4 regions of the Pseudomonas tohonis genome follow, and region 1 is predicted to be linked to each of the others. Evidence: predicted binding sites of a transcription regulator. Region 1 holds the regulator's gene; each other region holds the start of a gene.
The links. Region 1 encodes FliA, which starts transcription of late flagellar genes. Its sites were predicted from a motif close to CTAAAGTTTNNNNNNNNNNNGCCGNTAA; they were not measured.
Positions count from the first base shown of each region.

Region 2: a site for FliA is predicted at 2,011-2,038, ahead of HSX14_RS13085 (methyl-accepting chemotaxis protein). Genes of this name have one in related genera too.
Region 3: a site for FliA is predicted at 1,886-1,913, ahead of HSX14_RS11160 (methyl-accepting chemotaxis protein). Genes of this name have one in related genera too.
Region 4: a site for FliA is predicted at 3,049-3,076, ahead of HSX14_RS18755 (methyl-accepting chemotaxis protein). Genes of this name have one in related genera too.

Region 1 is NZ_AP023189.1:4,340,122-4,344,657, forward strand. It holds gene HSX14_RS19610 (chemotaxis protein CheA) at 1-348, opposite strand, end outside; gene HSX14_RS19615 (protein phosphatase CheZ) at 360-1,148, opposite strand; gene HSX14_RS19620 (chemotaxis response regulator CheY) at 1,168-1,542, opposite strand; gene fliA (RNA polymerase sigma factor FliA) at 1,627-2,373, opposite strand; gene fleN (flagellar synthesis regulator FleN) at 2,370-3,203, opposite strand; gene flhF (flagellar biosynthesis GTPase FlhF) at 3,277-4,536, opposite strand, start outside.
Region 2 is NZ_AP023189.1:2,841,786-2,846,321, forward strand. It holds partial or broken gene HSX14_RS31610 (PDC sensor domain-containing protein) at 1-408, opposite strand, end outside; gene HSX14_RS13080 (Na+/H+ antiporter family protein) at 648-1,967, shown strand; gene HSX14_RS13085 (methyl-accepting chemotaxis protein) at 2,092-3,774, shown strand; gene HSX14_RS13090 (AI-2E family transporter) at 3,959-4,536, shown strand, end outside.
Region 3 is NZ_AP023189.1:2,435,832-2,440,367, forward strand. It holds gene HSX14_RS11155 (hypothetical protein) at 1-151, opposite strand, end outside; gene HSX14_RS11160 (methyl-accepting chemotaxis protein) at 160-1,791, opposite strand; gene HSX14_RS11165 (undecaprenyl-diphosphate phosphatase) at 2,036-2,866, shown strand; gene HSX14_RS11170 (alpha/beta fold hydrolase) at 2,961-3,935, shown strand; gene acnA (aconitate hydratase AcnA) at 4,124-4,536, opposite strand, start outside.
Region 4 is NZ_AP023189.1:4,144,248-4,148,783, forward strand. It holds gene HSX14_RS18730 (LysR substrate-binding domain-containing protein) at 1-331, shown strand, start outside; gene HSX14_RS18735 (MFS transporter) at 419-1,618, shown strand; gene HSX14_RS18740 (MmcQ/YjbR family DNA-binding protein) at 1,629-1,976, shown strand; gene HSX14_RS18745 (DUF2834 domain-containing protein) at 2,061-2,369, shown strand; gene HSX14_RS18750 (putative glycolipid-binding domain-containing protein) at 2,373-2,951, shown strand; gene HSX14_RS18755 (methyl-accepting chemotaxis protein) at 3,104-4,536, shown strand, end outside.

The DNA.
Region 1 (4,536 bases):
AGTGGCCGGCGTCGGCTCGGCACGCTCACGCACCTGGCTGAACATCTCGTTGACCGTGTCCAGCGCCTGCAGGACCACGTCCATGAGCTCCGCCGTCACGCGGCGTTCGCCCTTGCGCAAGATGTCGAACACGTTCTCGGCGATGTGGCAGCACTCCACCAGCGCATTCAGCTGGAGGAAACCGGCACCGCCCTTGACCGTGTGGAAGCCGCGGAAAATGGCATTGAGCAGATCCATATCGTCCGGACGGCTCTCGAGCTCGACCAGCTGTTCGGACAATTGCTCCAATATTTCGCCGGCCTCAACCAGGAAGTCCTGGAGGATTTCTTCATCGGCGTCGAAGCTCATTCGGTTGCTCCCTAGAATCCAAGGCTGGATAACAGATCATCGACATCGACCTGACCGGACACGACATCATCACGCTTATCGGCATTGATCTGCGGACCTTCACCCCTGGAAGGCTCTTTTTGTTTTTCTTTTTCAGCCACGAGCTCCGCACGGTCGTGCTGGATGCCGGCGAAACGATCGACGTCGCTGGCCATCAGTACCAGTTTCACCAGGTTGCTCTCGACTTCGGTGACCAACTGGGTAACGCGCTTGATCACCTGGCCGGTCAGGTCCTGGTAGTCCTGAGCGAGAAGGATGTCGTTCATTCTGGACGAAAGCTGCTCGGTGTCGCGTTGACTGCGAGCAAGGAAGGTCTCGATACGCTTGGCCAGGTCGCGGAACGCATCCGCGCCAATTTCCCGACGCATGAAACGGCCCCACTCCTCACCCAGGCTCTGGGCTTCGTCGCCCAGCCCGTTGAGCAGCGGCGCGCTCTCCTCCACCAGGTCCATGGTCCGGTTGGCAGCCTTCTCCGTCATCTTCACCACGTAGGAGAGACGATCGGTGGCATCGGCGATCTGCGAGACCTCGGTGGCGTGGGGCAGGTGCGGGTCGATCTGGAAGTTGACGATCGCGGTGTGCAGCTCGCGCGTCAGCTTGCCGACTTCCTGGTAGAGCCCACGGTCACGGACCTTGTTGAGTTCGTGGATGAGTTGCACGGCATCGCCGAAATTGCCTTTTTCAAGGGTCTCGACCAGCTCGCGCGCATGGTTTTTCAGGGTCGACTCTAGGTCTCCCGATTGGGAATCTTTCTGGTCCATGGCGTCCTCGCGACTGGCATCAGCCGTTGACCCGTTCGAAGATCTTCTCGATCTTCTCTTTGAGCACCTGGGCGGTGAAAGGCTTGACCACATAGCCATTCACACCGGCCTGGGCCGCTTCGATGATCTGGTCACGCTTGGCCTCGGCCGTCACCATCAGCACCGGCAGGTGCTTGAGGCGCTCGTCGGCACGCACGGCGCGCAACAGATCGATCCCGGTCATGCCGGGCATGTTCCAGTCGGTGACCAGGAAATCGAAATTGCCACTGTGCAGCATGGGTAGAGCGGTGGTGCCATCATCGGCCTCTGCGGTATTGGTGAAACCCAAGTCACGCAGGAGGTTCTTGATGATGCGTCTCATCGTCGAGAAATCGTCCACGATGAGGATTTTCATGTTCTTGTCCAAATCGACCTCCGTACAGTCCTAAACGCCCCCGAATAACGGGGGCGTCGATCAATCGAAAAACCGGCGTGCCGATCAGTGTGCTCGCCATTCGCCCAGCCGCGACCGCAAACGCGCGGCACATTGGCTGTGCAACTGGCTCACACGCGATTCACTGACCCCCAGCACTTCGCCGATTTCCTTCAAATTCAGCTCTTCGTCGTAATACAGCGCCAGTACCAGGCGCTCTCGTTCCGGCAGATTGGCGATGGCGTCAGCCAGCGCCGCCTGGAAGCGCTCGTCTTCCAGATCATTCGAAGGTTCGAGATGGGTGACTCCGGTATCTTCGTGCGTCGCGCCATGCTCACCGTCCTGCAACAGGTCGTCGAAGCTGAACAGGCGACTGCCCAAAGTGTCGCTCAGGATGCCGTAGTAATCTTCGAGACTCAATCCAAGTTCGGCCGCAACTTCCTGATCTTTAGCGTCTCGCCCGGTTCTCGCCTCAATTTTCCGGATGGCATCGCTCACCATCCGGGTGTTGCGGTGGACCGAACGTGGTGCCCAGTCCCCCTTCCTCACTTCGTCGAGCATGGCACCGCGGATGCGGATGCCGGCGTAGGTCTCGAAACTGGCGCCCTTGCTGGAATCGTATTTCTTCGAGGCTTCGAGCAGGCCGATCATGCCGGCCTGCATCAGGTCCTCCACCTGCACGTTGGCCGGCAGGCGGCCCAGCAGGTGGTAGGCGATACGTTTGACCAGCGGCGCGTAGCGCTCGATCAACTGGTGCTGGGAATCCCTAGCCTGTGCCTTGTTGTACATACGAAGTCCACTAGCGGGTGTCATATGGCCGAATCCGCGATCGGTTGCTGCACCAGGCGCTCGACGAAGAACTCCAGATGACCGCGTGGGTTAGCCGGCAGGGGCCAGCTATCCACCTTCTGGGCAATCGCCTTGAACGCCAGGGCGCACTTCGAGCGCGGGAAGGCTTCGTAAACCGCGCGCTGCTTCTGCACGGCCTTGCGTACGGATTCGTCATAGGGCACCGCACCGACGTACTGCAAGGCCACATCCAGGAAGCGATCAGTCACTTTTGTCAGCTTAGCAAAGAGGTTGCGACCCTCCTGTGGACTGTGTGCCATGTTGGCCAATACGCGGAAACGGCTCATGCCGTAGTCGCGTTTGAGGAGCTTGATCAAAGCATAGGCGTCGGTGATGGAAGTGGGTTCGTCACAGACGACCACTATCACTTCCTGTGCCGCACGCACGAAGCTGACCACCGCATCACCGATACCGGCGGCGGTGTCGATCACCAGCACATCGAGGTTGTCGCTGATCTCGCTGAAGGCCTGGATCAGGCCGGCGTGCTGCATGGGCGAGAGCTGCACCATGCTCTGGGTGCCGGAAGCGGCCGGCACGATGCGTACGCCCCCCGGCCCTTGCAGCAGCACGTCACGCAGGTCGCACTCGCCGGCGATCACGTCGGCGAGGGTGCGCTTGGCGGTGAGGCCGAGCAGCACGTCGACGTTGGCCAGGCCGAGGTCGGCGTCCAGCAGCATCACCCGGCGACCGAGATCGGCGAGGGCCAGCGAGAGGTTCACCGACACATTGGTCTTGCCGACGCCACCCTTGCCGCCGGTCACAGCAATCACCTGTACGGGATGCAAACTACCCATTTATCACACCTTGTCTCACGTCGACTGGGCCACTTGGCGGGCTCGTGCCACTCATCCGGAGTGGCTGGGGGTTCTAACCGACTCGGCGGGCCGGATTCTGGTACAGGCCGGCGAAGAGGTCGGCCATGGCTTCTTCGCTGGGGTCTTCCGGGGTCTGCAGGCTGACCGCACGACTCACCAGCTGGTGGCTGCGGGGCACCTGCAGGTCATCCGGAATCCTAGGCCCATCAGCGAGATAGGCTACCGGGAGATGCTGGCCGATAGCCAGTCCTAAAACCTCTCCCAGGCTCGCCGCTTCGTCGAGCTTGGTCAGGATGCAGCCGGAAAGACCGCAGCGCTTGTAACTATGGTAGGCCGCCTTTAGCACTTGGCTCTGACTGGTTGCAGCCAGCACCAGATAATTCCTGGCTTTGACCCCTCTGCTGGCCAACGTTTCCAACTGCATTTTAAGCGCAGGATCGGCTGCCGGCAGGCCCGCCGTATCGATCAGCACCACGCGCTTGCGCGCCAGGGGTGCCAGGGCCTGGGTCAGGGACTGGCCCGGGTCGACGTGGGTCACGGAGACGTTGAGGATGCGGCCGAGGGTCTTGAGTTGCTCCTGGGCGCCGATGCGATAGCTGTCCATGCTCACCAGGGCGATCTGCTGGGCGCCGTACTTGAGCACGTAGCGCGCAGCCAGCTTGGCCAGGGTGGTGGTCTTGCCCATGCCGGCGGGGCCGACCAGGGCGATCACCCCGCCCTCCTCCAGCGGCTCCTGCTGCGGGGTGCGGATGGCGTGGGCCAGGTGGGCGAGCACCATGCGCCAGGCCTGGCGCGGGTCCTTGACCGAGGCGACGCGCTCCATCAGCGCCCGCGACAGTTCGGCGGACAGGCCCATGCGCTGCAGGCGACGCCAGAGGCCGGCCTGCTGCGGGCGGCGGCTCTGCATCTGGCCCCAGGCGATGGAGCCGAGTTGTACTTCGATCAGCTCACGCAGGCCGTTGAGCTCGAAACGCATGGCGTCCAGGCTGCGCTGGTCGGCGGCGGCCGGCGCGGCGGGCCTGGCCGGAGCGGCGGCGGGAGACGGGGCCACCGGCGCGGCGGACGGGCGCTCCAGGCGCGACGAACGCATGGCGGCGGCGAGGCTTTCCGGGGACAGCTCCGAGCGGTCGGCGATCAGCTGGCGGTTCTTGCCGGCATCGGCCTGGCCACCGCGGTTGCTCAGCTCCGCGTGGGCCTCGGCGATGCGGGCCTGGGTGCGGCGCAGCTCGGCTTCGAGGGCCGGGTTGGGCTTGCTCGGCGCGGGAGCCGGCATGGGATAGTCGAGCGCGGCGGTGATCTCCACGCCACCTGC
Region 2 (4,536 bases), 1.5 Mb from region 1:
GCCGTCCAGGGCGTTGGGCTCGAACACCAGGTAGAGGCCGAGCAGGTTGGGGTTGGCCTCCAGGCTGGTCTTCACCTGGCGGGTCATGTCCTCGCGCAGGTCGAAGGCGTCGAGGAAGCGCTTCTCGGCCTGGTCCTTGAGGAACAGCACCTGGCGCGAGAAGCCCTTGCCGTACTGGTAGGTGTCCATGAAGTAGCGCTGGATGCGCAGGGCCTGCAGCTCGCCACGGGCCTGCATGCGCTGGCGTGCGCTCTGGTCGAGCATCTGCGAACTGGCGGACTTCACCAGCTCGGCGCTGCGTTTGGACTGGTAGAGCGAGGCACCGACCAGGAGGGTCACGATGGCCAGCAGGCAAAGGCCGGCGAGCAGGGTGATCTTCCACTGGATGGACAGGCGACTGAACGGCATGGGGCTTTCCTTCTATCTCGTCGGACTGCAAGCCGCTATCGGCGCGGCAGGGAAAAACTTGATGCGCCTGCCATGGCGATGCGGCTCCATACGGAATGCATGGGAGCGGCGAATTTGGATGCAAATATTATGCACAGGGCGTCCAGTATTTCGCACGGCGTTTCTTTTGACACCCGCCCGCTCATTGGGCAGAGTACGCGGCTTTTTTTGCGGGACACCGCAAGGCGGGAGAAAAGCGGATGAATGCGGTGATTTTAGCTGTCGCCATCATGCTGGTGCTGAGCCTGTGCCGGGTGCACGTGGTGATGGCCCTGGTGATCGGCGCGCTGGCGGGCGGCCTGCTCGGCGGCCTGGGCGTGCAGGGCACGCTGGATGCCTTCAACAAGGGGCTCGGCGGTGGCGCGACCGTCGCCCTGTCCTATGCACTGCTGGGGGCTTTCGCCGTGGCCATCGCCCGTTCCGGGCTGGCCCACGCGCTCGCCGACAGCATCGTCGGCCGGGTCGAGCGTGGCGGGGAGGCGGGCGGCGCTGCGCTGAAATGGGTCCTCGTCGCCCTGTTGCTGGGCGTGGCCATCTCCTCGCAGAACATCCTGCCGATCCACATCGCCTTCATCCCGCTGCTGGTGCCGCCGCTGCTGTATGTGCTGACGCGCCTGCAGATCGACCGGCGCCTGGTGGCCTGCGTGATCACCTTCGGCCTGGTTACCCCTTACATGTTCCTGCCGGTGGGGTTCGGCAACATCTTCCTCAACGAGATCCTGCTGGCCAACGTGGCGAAAAGTGGCGTCGACGTTACCGGTGTGAATGTCACCGAGGCGATGTTGATACCGGCGCTGGGCATGGTGGCCGGCCTGTTGCTGGCGGTGTTCGTCAGCTACCGCCGCAAGCGCACCTACGACCTGACGCTGATCGCCCGCGCCGAGCAGGTGGAGGCGAAGTACGACCGGCGCAGCCTGGCGGTGGCGGGCGTGGCCATCGTCGTCGCCTTCGTGGTGCAACTGTGGCTGGACTCGATGATCGTCGGTGCGCTGGTGGGCTTCCTGGTGTTCTCGCTGTCGGGCGTGGTGCGCTGGAACGAGGTCGACGACCTGTTCACCCAGGGCATGAAGATGATGGCCATGATCGGCTTCATCATGATCGCCGCCGCCGGTTTCGCCGAAGTGATGCGCGCCACCGGCCAGGTGACCAGCCTGGTGGAGGCGTCCGCCGTATTGATCGGCAACAGCCGAGCCCTGGGCGCGTTGCTGATGCTGCTGGTGGGCCTGCTGGTGACCATGGGCATCGGCTCGTCCTTCTCGACGGTGCCGATCATCGCGGCGATCTTCGTGCCGCTGGGCATGCAGCTTGGCTTCAGCCCGCTGGCCATCGTTTCCATCGTCGGCACCGCCGGGGCCCTGGGGGACGCCGGCTCGCCGGCCTCAGACTCGACCCTGGGCCCGACCGCCGGCCTCAATGTCGACGGCCAGCACGACCATATCTGGGACACGGTCGTGCCCACTTTCCTGCATTACAACCTGCCGCTACTGGCATTCGGCTGGGCGGCGGCCATGCTTCTCTGATAGCCCCCCTGCCACCCGGCCGCACCTCGGTGCCGGCTGGGTGCTACAGCTATTCACGGGGCTGCCGATAAGCGGTCGATCCCGCCTCGTTTTCCCGGCCTGCCTCCCTTCAAGGAATGGAAATATGCGCCTGACACTCAAATCCAAGGTCCTGCTGCTGGCGCTCGCGCCGGTGATCCTCTTCGCCCTCGTGCTCAGTGGCGCCGCCGCCAAGGTGCTGCTCAACCTGGCGGAAGGCGAGGTGAAGGAGACCCGCGAACGGCTGATCCAGGAGAGCCGCCAGGAACTGCAGCACTACATGCAGATCGCCCTGGGCTCGGTCCAGACCCTCTATGACGCGTCCCCGGCCAACGACATGGCTGCCCGGGACCAGGCCATCGAGATCCTCAAGAAGATCAAGTACGGCAAGGACAGCTACTTCTTCGCCTACGATTCGCAGGTGATCCGCCTGTTCCGCGGCGACAGCCCGGTGGACGTGGGCAAGAGCTTCTCGGGCCGCAAGGACGTCAACGGCGTGCCTGTCAACGACGAGCTGGTCCGGGTCGCCAAGGACGACAGCCACTACGTGTTCTACAGCTCGCCCCTGCCGGGCAACGAGAGCGTGCAGGTGCCCAAGCTCGGCTACACCTACTACCTGCCCAAGTGGGACATGGCGCTCGGCACCGCGGTGAACCTCGATGGCGTGGAGGCCCAGGTGGCCGTGGTGCAGGAGGCGATCGACGCGCGCATCAGCACCATCCTCACCAGCATCGCGGTGATCGCCGCGATCCTGCTGGTGGTGTTCGGCATCATCGGCACCGCGCTGAGCAACACCTTCCTGCGTCCCCTGCAGCAGATCAAGGCCAACCTGGACGACATCGCCGCAGGTGAAGGCGACCTGACGCGCCGCCTGCCGGCCGACAGCCATGACGAGCTGGGCGAACTGGCGGGGTCGTTCAACCGCTTCGTCGAGAAGATCCACGGCCTGGTGCGCCAGATCGTCGACATGACCGGCCAGCTCACCAGCCTGGTGGGCGAGGTATCCGCCCAGGCCCACCGCTCCGAGCAGGCCATGGAGCGCCAGCGCCACGAGACCGACCAGGTGGCCACGGCGATCAACGAGATGTCCGCCGCCGCCCACGAAGTGGCCAAGAGCGCCCAGGGGGCCGCCGAGGCCGCCCAGCAGACCGATCAGGAAGGCCAGGCGGCGAAGAAGGTGGTGGATGGCAGCATCACCCGCATCCACGCGCTGGTGGGTGATATCCGCGAGAGCGGTGCGTCCCTGGACAGCCTGCAGCAGGACGTGCAGTCGATCGTCAGCGTGCTGGGGGTGATCCGCTCCATCGCCGAGCAGACCAACCTGCTGGCGCTCAACGCCGCCATCGAGGCGGCCCGGGCCGGCGAGGCGGGCCGTGGCTTCGCCGTGGTCGCCGACGAGGTGCGTGCTCTGGCCAGCCGCACCCAGCAGAGCACCCAGGAAATCCAGGGCATGATCGATCGCCTGCAACAGGGCACCCAGGAGGCGGTGACGTCCATGCGCCGTTCCAGCGATGCCGGCGAGATCACCAGCGAGCAGGCCAACCAGGCCGGCTCCTCGCTGGACGCCATCGCCCAGTTGATCGGCACCATCAATGCGATGAACGCCCAGATCGCCAGCGCCGCCGAGGAGCAGACCGCCGTGGCCGAGGAGATCAACCGCAGCGTGCACCAGATCGCCGTCGCCGTTGACAGCGTCGCCGACGAAACCCAGCAGGGCGCCCAGACCGCCCGCAGCCTGGCGGCCCTCGGTGAGCGCCTGGGGGCCCTGGTGCGCCAGTTCCGCATCTGATTTCTTTCAGTGGGCTCCCGCGTTCGCGGGAGTGACGTGGGGGAAGGCCCGTTCCCCGTCATCCCCGCGAACGCGGGGATCCACCGGAGGCCGCGCCCCCATTCGCCACGCATCCACAAAGTCTTCGCACTTTGCCCGCTTCGCGGCGGACTAATCAGGAACCCCACCTGACGGCGTCCGCTCCATGTCCGAATCCCGCTACCCCCTCGAAATCCGTTCGCTGATCCTGCTGCTGGTCCTGGTGACCCTGGCCTTCGGCTGGATTCTCCTGCCGTTCTACGGCGCGGTGTTCTGGGCGGTGGTGCTGGCGGTGGTGTTCAGCCCCCTGCAACGACGGCTGGCCCTGAGGATGGGCGGGCGCGGCAACCTGTCGGCGCTGATTTCCCTGGGCGTCTGCCTGCTGGTGGCGATCCTGCCGGTATTCCTCATCGCCGCCCTGCTGGTGCAGCAGGGGGCCGATCTCTACCAGCGGCTGGATTCCGGCGAGCTGGACGTCGGCTCCTATGTCGCGCGGGTTCGCGAGGTGCTGCCCGAATCCCTCCAGCACCAGCTCGACCGCTTCGGCCTCAACGACTTCGACGGCTTGCGCGACCGCATCGTCAGCGGCGCCATGCAGGGCAGTCAGTTCATCGCCACCCAGGCGTTCTCCATCGGCCAGGACACCTTCCAGGTGGTGATCGGCTTCTTCCTCATGCTCTACCTGCTGTTCTTCTTCCTGCGGGACGGCCTGGACATCGTCCGTGGCATCCGCACGGCGGTGCC
Region 3 (4,536 bases), 1.9 Mb from region 1:
GCGTGGACTCGGAGTACACGCACAGGCGGTTCTCGAACAGACGGATGAAACGCTCGGCCAGCTCGCGACGGGCGATGCTGTCCAGGTCCCAGATCAGGTCCTGGTTCTGCTGCTGGCCGAGGTCGACCTCCTGGTGTTCCATGTTGCCCATGCCGGTCCTCAAACGCGGAATTGTCTCAGCAAGCGGTTCAACTGCTCGGCCAGTTGGCTGAGCTGCTGGCTGGCGGCGCTAGTCTGCTCTGAAGCCATCGCATTGTCATGGGCCAAGCTGGCTGCCTGGGTCACATTCTGGTTGATGTCCTCCACCACGTGGGACTGCTGCAGGGTGGCACTGGCGATGGAGGCGTTGAGCCCGGTGAGGTTGCGCAACGACTGGGCGATCTGCCCGAGGCTCTCGCCGGCCTGGCTGGCCTGCTCCACGGTCAGCTGCGAGGCGCGGCTGCTTTCGTTGATCACCTTCACCGCCGCTTCGGAGTTGCCTTGCAGGCGCTCGATCATGCCGTGGATCTCGGCGGTGGATTTCTGCGTGCGCTGGGCCAGCAGGCGCACCTCGTCGGCGACCACGGCGAAGCCGCGGCCCTGCTCGCCGGCGCGGGCGGCCTCGATGGCGGCGTTGAGCGCCAGCAGGTTGGTCTGCTCGGCGATGGAGCGGATCACTTCCAGGACGGTGCCGATCTGCGAGCTTTCCTCGGCCAGCGAGCGGATCACCTCCACGGCCTGGGCGATGGTGTCGGAGAGCTGGCCGATCTGCCGCAGGCTGGCGTCGATGTTGCTCTGGCCGAGGCGCGCCTGGTCTTCGGCGGTGCGCACTTCGCTGGCGGCGTGCTCGGCGTTCTTCGCCACGTCCTGTACGCCGTAGGTGACCTCGTTGATGGCGGTGGCCACCAGCTCCATCTGCTGGGATTGCTGCTCGCTGTGGCGCTGGCCGTTGCTGGCGATGCCGCCCAGGGAGCCGGCGGCCTGGTCCAGCGCGCCGGCAGCGTCCAGGGATTGGCGGATGACCCCGCGCAGCTTGCTGGTGAAGGCGTTGAAGTGCCCGGAAAGCGCGGTGATCTCGTCGCGACCCTGGCCATCCAGCGAGCTGGTCAGGTCACCTTCGCCGCTGGCGATGTTGGCCATGGCCGCCACCACGTCCTGCAGCGGGCGGGTGATGCTGCGGGCGATCACCACCACCAGCACCGCCATGATCAGGGCGATCACCAGGCCGATGAAGGAGGCGCGCAGGGCCTGGGACCAGAATTCCTCCTGCATGTCATCGATGTAGATGCCCGAGCCGATCACCCAGCCCCAGGGCTGGAACAGTTGCACGTAGGACACCTTGGGCACCGGGTCGCTGGCGCCCGGCTTCGGCCAGCGGTAGTCGACGAAGCCCGCGCCCTTGCCGCGGGCCACGGCCACCATGTCGTTGAACAGCGGCTTGCCATCCGGGTCCTTGTAGCCGGAGAGGTCCTGCCCCTCCAGCTTCGGGTTGGTCGGGTGCATGACCATGCGCGGGGTCAGGTCGTTGATCCAGAAGTAGTCGGTCTTGTCATAGCGCAGCGCGCGGATGGCCTGCATGGCCTGCTTCTGCGCTTCTTCGCGGGGCAGGGTGCCGGCCGCTTCCTGGGCCTGGAAGTGCTGCAGCACGCCGGCGGCGGTCTGCACCACGTGCTGGGTCTTGAGTTCCTTGCCATGCAGCAGGTCGCTGTGGATCTGCTGGAGCATCAGCATCCCGAGAACCACCAGCATCGACACCGCGACGACGAGGATCAGCCAGAGACGGCGGCTGATGGGCAGACTGCGAAGGTTCATGGTCGGGGGCTCCTGACTCGTTATTGTTCTGCGGCCGGATTTCGCGCTCCTGCGCGCTCGTTGTCACGCGCGAATCCACAGCATGTCTGATAGCATTTCGGCATTCGGCCGGCAAACCTGATGCAGATCGTCGGCCGGGAACCCGCGTTCCCGTGGCTGGTCTCAGCCGCGCACGGTACCCGTCCGGGCCACACCACACACCTTTTCGAGCAGGCCGCCATCGGGCGAGCCTTGGGGAGAACCAATGGATTTTTGGACGGCCTTCCAGGCCCTGATTCTGGGCGTAGTCGAAGGCATCACGGAGTTCCTGCCGATCTCCAGCACCGGCCACCAGATCATCGTCGCGGACCTGATCGGCTTCGGTGGTGAGCGCTTCCAGGCGTTCAACATCATCATCCAGCTCGGCGCCATCCTCGCCGTGGTCTGGGAATACCGGCGCAAGATCTTCGACGTGGTGGTGGGCCTGCCCCGCGAGCGCAGCGCCCAGCGCTTCACCGGCAACCTGCTGGTGGCCTTCTTCCCGGCGGTGATCCTGGGCGTGGCCTTCGCCGACCTGATCCACCACTACCTGTTCAACCCCATCACCGTGGCCACGGCGCTGGTCATCGGCGGGGTGATCATGCTCTGGGCCGAGCGTCGCGATCACCTGATCCAGGCCGAGACGGTGGACGACATGACTTGGAAGCAGGCACTCAAGGTGGGTCTCGCCCAGTGCCTGGCGCTGGTGCCCGGCACCTCGCGGTCCGGCGCCACCATCATCGGCGGGCTGCTGTTCGGCCTGTCGCGCAAGGCAGCCACCGAGTTCTCCTTCTTCCTCGCCATGCCCACCATGGTCGGCGCGGCGGTGTACTCGGGCTACAAGTACCGCCACCTGTTCCAGCCCTCCGACCTGCCGGTGTTCGCCCTGGGCTTCGTGGTCTCCTTCATCTTCGCGATGATCGCCGTGCGCGCGCTCCTCAAGTTCATCGGCAACCACAGCTACGCGGCCTTCGCCTGGTACCGCATCGGCTTCGGCCTGTTGATCCTCGCCACCTGGCAGTTCGGGCTGATCGACTGGGCCACCGCCCAGGGCTGATGAGTCCCGGGCATTCGCGGCATCGATAAAGGCACGCCCCCGGGCGTGCCTTTGTCATAGTGGGCGCCTGCACCGCAACGATTGAGGAAAGCCCATGAGCGCGCTCGAACATCGCCTGCTGGAGGTCAACGGCATCCGCCTGGGGCTGTATTGCGCGGGCCCCGAGGATGGGCGGCCACTCTGGCTGCTGCATGGGTTTCCCGAGTGCTGGCATTCCTGGCGCAACCAGATCGAGCCACTGCTGGCCGCCGGCTACCGCGTGCTGGTGCCGGAGATGCGCGGCTACGGCAGCAGCAGCGCTCCGAGCGATCCCGCAGCCTACGACCTGATCACCCTCTGCGGCGATATCCAGGCCGCCATGGACGCCCTCGGCCAGCATGAGGCCTGCGTCATCGGCCATGACTGGGGCGCTCCGGTGGCCTGGCACCTGGCGTTGCTGGAGCCGTTGCGGGTCAAGGCGGTGGTCGGCATGGCGGTGCCTTTCGGCGGCCGCCCGAAGCAACCGGCGACCGAGGCGATGCGCCAGCACTTCGCCGGGCGCTTCAACTACATCCTCTATTTCCAGGAGCCGGGCGTCGCCGAGCGCGAGCTGGATGCCGACATCCCGCGCACCCTGCGGATGATGATGCACAACAGCTCCGCCGCCGTGCCCCGGGACTTCTTCCTCCAGGACAAGCCCGCCGGCTCGACCCTGTTCGACGGCATGCAGGACCCCGGCCAACTGCCGGCCTGGTGCGACGAGGCGGCCTTCGCCGAGTACCTGAAGACCTTCGAGGGGCGCGGCTTCCACGGTGCGCTCAACTGGTACCGCAACTTCGAGCGCAACTGGCAGCGCACCGAGCCGCTGCAGGGCAGGCAGGTGCTGCAGCCCGCCCTGTTCCTGATCGGCGACAAGGACCCGGTCGGCACCCTGGAGGCTTACGGCATCAAGGCCATGCCGCGCAGCGTGCCCGGCCTGGAGCAGCACGTGATCGCCGGGTGCGGGCACTGGCTGCAGAACGAAAAGCCGCGCGAGGTGAACGCCCATCTGCTGGGCTTCCTGGCGCGGCACTATCCGAATGGCAACTGATCTGCAGGGTGGGATGGGTGGGAGCGAATTCGTTCGCGATTCTTCGGCACCGAGCCCATCGCGGTTGAAACCGCTCCCACAGGTGGGAGCGGTCTTGGGGCGACTGGTGTCGCCCCTGCAGGATTGAGGAGGCTGTAGGGGCGAATTCCTTCGCCCGCCCTTGAATGCGCCCCTACAGGACTCCCAGGTCAGCCGGCCAGCAACTGGCGCAGCACGTAGTGGAGGATGCCGCCGGCCTTGAAGTACTCGACCTCGTTGAGGGTGTCGATGCGGCAGAGCACCTCGACCTTCTCGAGCGAGGCGTCCTCGCGGGTGATCTCCAGGGTCAGTGGCATGCGTGGGCGCAGTTCCACGCCGCTGAGACCGTGGATGCCGATCGTCTCCTTGCCGGTCAGGCCCAGGCTCTTGCGGTCGGTGCCGTCCTTGAACTGCAGCGGCAGCACGCCCATGCCCACCAGGTTGGAGCGGTGGATGCGCTCGAAGCTCTCGGCGATCACCGCCTTGACCCCTAGCAGGTTGGTGCCCTTGGCCGCCCAGTCGCGGGAGGAACCGGTGCCGTACTCCTTCCCGGCGAAGATCACCAGCGGCGTGCCTTCGGCCT
Region 4 (4,536 bases), 200 kb from region 1:
CCTGGAAACCGACCGCCGCCTGCACTACCTGCTGCGCGACAGCCGGGGCAATCGCCGTGACATCGTCCTGGAAGCACGCCTGAGCATCGAGGACTTCGAGATCCGCAAGCTCGCCGCGCTGCAAGGCCTGGGCATGACCATGCTGCCGCAGATGAACTGCGAGCAGGAGCTGGAGGCCGGCACCCTGGTGCGCCTGCTACCGGGCTGGGAGCTGCCGGGCGGCAACCTGCAGGCGGTCTACACCCACCGGCGCGGCATGCTGCCGGCGGTGCGTGCCTGGATCGAGCACCTGGCCGAGGCGTGCCAGGCGGAGGGGCTGCAACCCATCTGAGCCGTGCGAAGAATAGTTAGCTAGCTTTCATCCGCGCCATGACTGGGTGATGATGGCGCTCTTCCCCAGCCCCTCCGGACACGCCCCATGAGTGCCGCCGAGCAGTCTGCGACCGCCACCACCTTGCAGATCGTCTCCATCGTCTTCTTCACCTTCATCAGCTTTCTCTGCATCGGCCTGCCGCTGGCCGTGCTCCCGGGCTACGTGCACAACGACCTCGGCTACGGCTCGCTGTTGGCGGGCATCGTCATCAGCACCCAGTACGCCTCCACCCTGCTCTCACGCCCCGTGTCCGGCGGCGTGGCCGATCGCCAGGGGCCCAAGCGCGCCGTGCTCTACGGACTCGCCGGCTGCGCGCTGAGCGGCGTGCTGACCCTGGCCTCCACCTCGCTGCAGCAGTTTCCCACCCTGAGCATGGCGCTGCTGCTGGCCGGGCGCGTCGCCCTCGGCGTGGCCCAGGGCCTGGTGGGCACCGGCTCTATCAGTTGGGGCATCGGCCGGGTCGGCGCCGAGAACACGGCCCGGGTGATTTCCTGGAACGGCATCGCCTCCTACGGCGCGGTGGCCCTGGGCGCGCCGCTGGGTGTGCTGATGGTCTCGCGTCTCGGGCTGTGGAGCATGGGCGCGCTGATCACCCTGCTCGGGCTCGGCGCCCTGGCGCTGGCCTGGAACAAGGCCGCCACCCCCATCGTCCAGGGCGTGCGCCTGCCATTTCGCAATGTCTTCATGCGCATCGCCCCCAACGGCACGGCGCTGGCACTGGGCTCCATCGGCTTCGGCACCCTGGCCACCTTCGTCACCCTCTATTACGCCAGCCGTGGCTGGGACGGCGCCGCCTGGTGCCTGACCGCCTTCGGCTGCGCCTTCATCGGTGCGCGGCTGCTGTTCGCCGGCGCCATCAACAGCCGTGGCGGCTACCGGGTGGCCATCGCCTGCCTGGGCATCGAAAGCCTCGGCCTGCTCCTGCTGTGGCTCGCCCCGCAACCCTGGCTGACCCTCTGCGGCGCGGCGCTGACCGGCTTCGGCCTGTCGCTGGTGTACCCGGCACTCGGCGTCGAGGCCATCTCGCGCATTCCCGCCTCCAGCCGCAGCTCGGCCCTGGGTGCCTATGCCGTGTTCTTCGACCTCGCGCTGGGCATCGCCGGGCCGCTGATGGGCGCCATCGCCAGCGGTTTCGGCTTCGGCGCCATCTTCATGGTTGCCGCCGGCATGGCCCTGGCGGGTATGCTGCTCGGCCTCTACCTGCTGCGCGTCGACGAACGTGGCGCGCCGGATCGCCACCCCTGAAGGAACGCCCATGACTGCCGACGAAATAGCCGCTTTCTGCCTGCAACTGCCGGGCGCCCGGGAAGACCTCAAGTGGGGCAGCAACCGGGTGTTCTCGGTGGCCGGCAACAAGATGTTCGCGATCCTCGACTTCCTCGGCGACGGCCTGGCCTTCAAGGTCGATGCCGACCTCTTCCTCGGCCAGGTCGATCGCCCCGGCATCCGCCCGGCGCCCTATCTCGCCCGCGCCCACTGGATCACCCTGGTGATGCCGCCACCGATGGGCGACGAAGAGCTGCGCGCGGCGCTGACCCGCTCTCACCAATTGGTGGTCGCGAAACTGCCGAAGTACAAGCGCGCCGGCCTGCTGCTGGACTGATCCCCCGGCTGCGACAATCGGCCCGCTGCGCAGGCGACGCGGCCGTTCTATCGTCCGCGTTCAACTCATAACAAGGACGTCACCATGCTTGCGCGCCTGTCCGCTCTCCTCGCCCTGGTCGCCTTCGGCGGCTATACCCTCCATGTCATGTCCATCAGCGAACAACCGCTGCTGGAGTTCGGCGCCCAGTTGATGAGCCGCCCGGATACGGCACAGGTGGTGATCGATCTCTACCTCGCCTGCGGCCTGATCGGGATCTGGATGTACCAGGACAACCGCCGCCAGGGACGCGGGCTCCTCTACCTGCTGCCCTTCTACCTGGTGACGGCCGTGTTCGCGTCCATCGGCCCGCTGCTCTACCTGGTGCTGCGCCGACCCACCGCCAAGGAGTGAAGGATGAAGGCCACCGCACTGTGGCAGCACATCTGGAACGACCAGGCCCCGGCCAGGGGGCTCGAACAGCTACGCCTGGACGGAAGACAGGCGGACGCCTCGATGCTGGCCTTCGATGAAGGGGGCGAGCCCTATCGCCTGGTATATCGGATGGATTTCGACGAGCGCTGGCGACCCAGGCGCTGCCACATCCGCGTCGAAGGCGGGTTCGGCGTGCGCGAGCTGCACCTGCGCCGCAATCCCCGCAACGAATGGCGCGACGGGCCAGGCAATCGCCTGCGAACGCTGGACGGCTGCCAGGACCTCGACCTCTGGCCGACGCCGTTCACCAACAGCCCGGCCGCCTGGCGTCTCGGCCTGGCGCACGATCAGCGCGAGGAGATCGCCGTCGTCTTCATCGAGGCGCCCACGCTCGAAGTGCGCGTGATGCATCAGGCCTACACCCGCCTGGACGCACGCCACCTGCTGTACCAGAACCTCGACGGCAGCGGTTTCCATGCAGTGCTCAGGCTGTCCGCCGACGGCCTGGTGGAGGACTACCCCGGGCTGTTCCAACGCCTGCACCGAGCGCCTCCCTGCTGAGGCCGTTGCCACCGCGAAGGCTCTAGGGCGCCATTCGCGGGAAAAATTCCCGATCATGAACTGTAAAGACTTAGATACACTTCACAGAAATTTTCGGCTCAACTTTGGTGCGTGCAGGCCGATACCCGCTCTAAGCCTTGCGGAAGAACAACATGAGAAACAATCAGCCAGTCACTCAACGCGAACGTACTTTCCCCGCCCAGCAACGCCTGATCTCGACCACGGACAGCAAGGGTGTGATCACCTATTGCAACGAAGCCTTCACCGATATCAGCGGCTACAGCCGTGACGAGCTGATCCGCTCGCCGCACAACCTGGTGCGCCACCCGGACGTCCCGCCCGCCGTCTTCGCCCACATGTGGACCACCCTGAAGAAGGGCCGCCCGTGGATGGGCATCGTCAAGAACCGCTGCAAGAACGGTGATCACTACTGGGTCAATGCCTACGTGACGCCGATCTTCGAAGGCAGCCAGGTCGTCGGCTACGAGTCGGTGCGGGTCAAGCCCACCGCCGAGCAGATCCGCCGCGCCGAGGCGCTGTACCAGCGCATCAACACCGGCAAGTCGGCCATTCCCGGGCGCGACCGCTGGTTGCCCGTGGTGCAGGACTGGTTGCCCTTCATCCTCATCAGCCAGATCGGCTTCATGATCGGCGCCTGGCTCAACTCGCACTGGGGCTTCCTTCTCGCCGCGCTGCTTTCCGTGCCCCTGGGCCTCACCGGGCTGGCCTGGCAGAACCGCGGCATCAAGCGCCTGCTGCACCTGGCCGAACAGACCACGTCCGACCCGCTGATCGCGCAGATGTACACCGACAGCCGCGGCGCCCAGGCACGCCTGGAGATGTCCATCCTCAGCCAGGAGGCGCGCCTGAAAACCTGCCTGACCCGCCTGCAGGACACCGCCGAGCACCTCACCGAGCAAGCCAGGGAAGCCGACGCGCTGGCCCACAACAGCTCCGAGGGGCTGGAACGCCAACGCGTTGAGACCGAGCAGGTCGCCACCGCGGTGAACCAGATGGCCTCGACCACCCAGGAAGTGGCCAGCAACGTGCAACGCACCGCCGATGCGACCCAGGAAGCCAACCGCCTCACCGGCCAGGGCCGCAGCATCACCGCCGAGACCCGCGAGGCCATCCAGCGCCTGTCGCGAGCGGTGGGCGAGACCGGCGAGACCGTCACCCGCCTGGCCCAGGACAGCAACGAGATCGGCGGGGTGGTCGACGTGATCAAGGGCATCGCCGACCAGACCAACCTGCTGGCACTGAACGCCGCCATCGAAGCGGCGCGTGCCGGTGAGATGGGCCGCGGCTTCGCCGTGGTCGCCGACGAGGTGCGCCAGCTGGCGCAGCGCACGGCCGAATCCACCGGGCAGATCCACCAGCTCATCGCGCAGTTGCAGAAGACCGCCGAGGAGGCCGTGCGCACCATGGAGGCCGGTCGCCGCCAGGCCGACGAAGGCGTGGAGCGCGTTCTGCAAGCCGACCAGGCCCTGGTGGGCATCAGCGAGGCGGTGGCCAACATCACCCAGATGACCGACCAGATCGCCGCCGCCACGGAGGAGCAGAGCGCCGTGGCCGAGCAGATCAA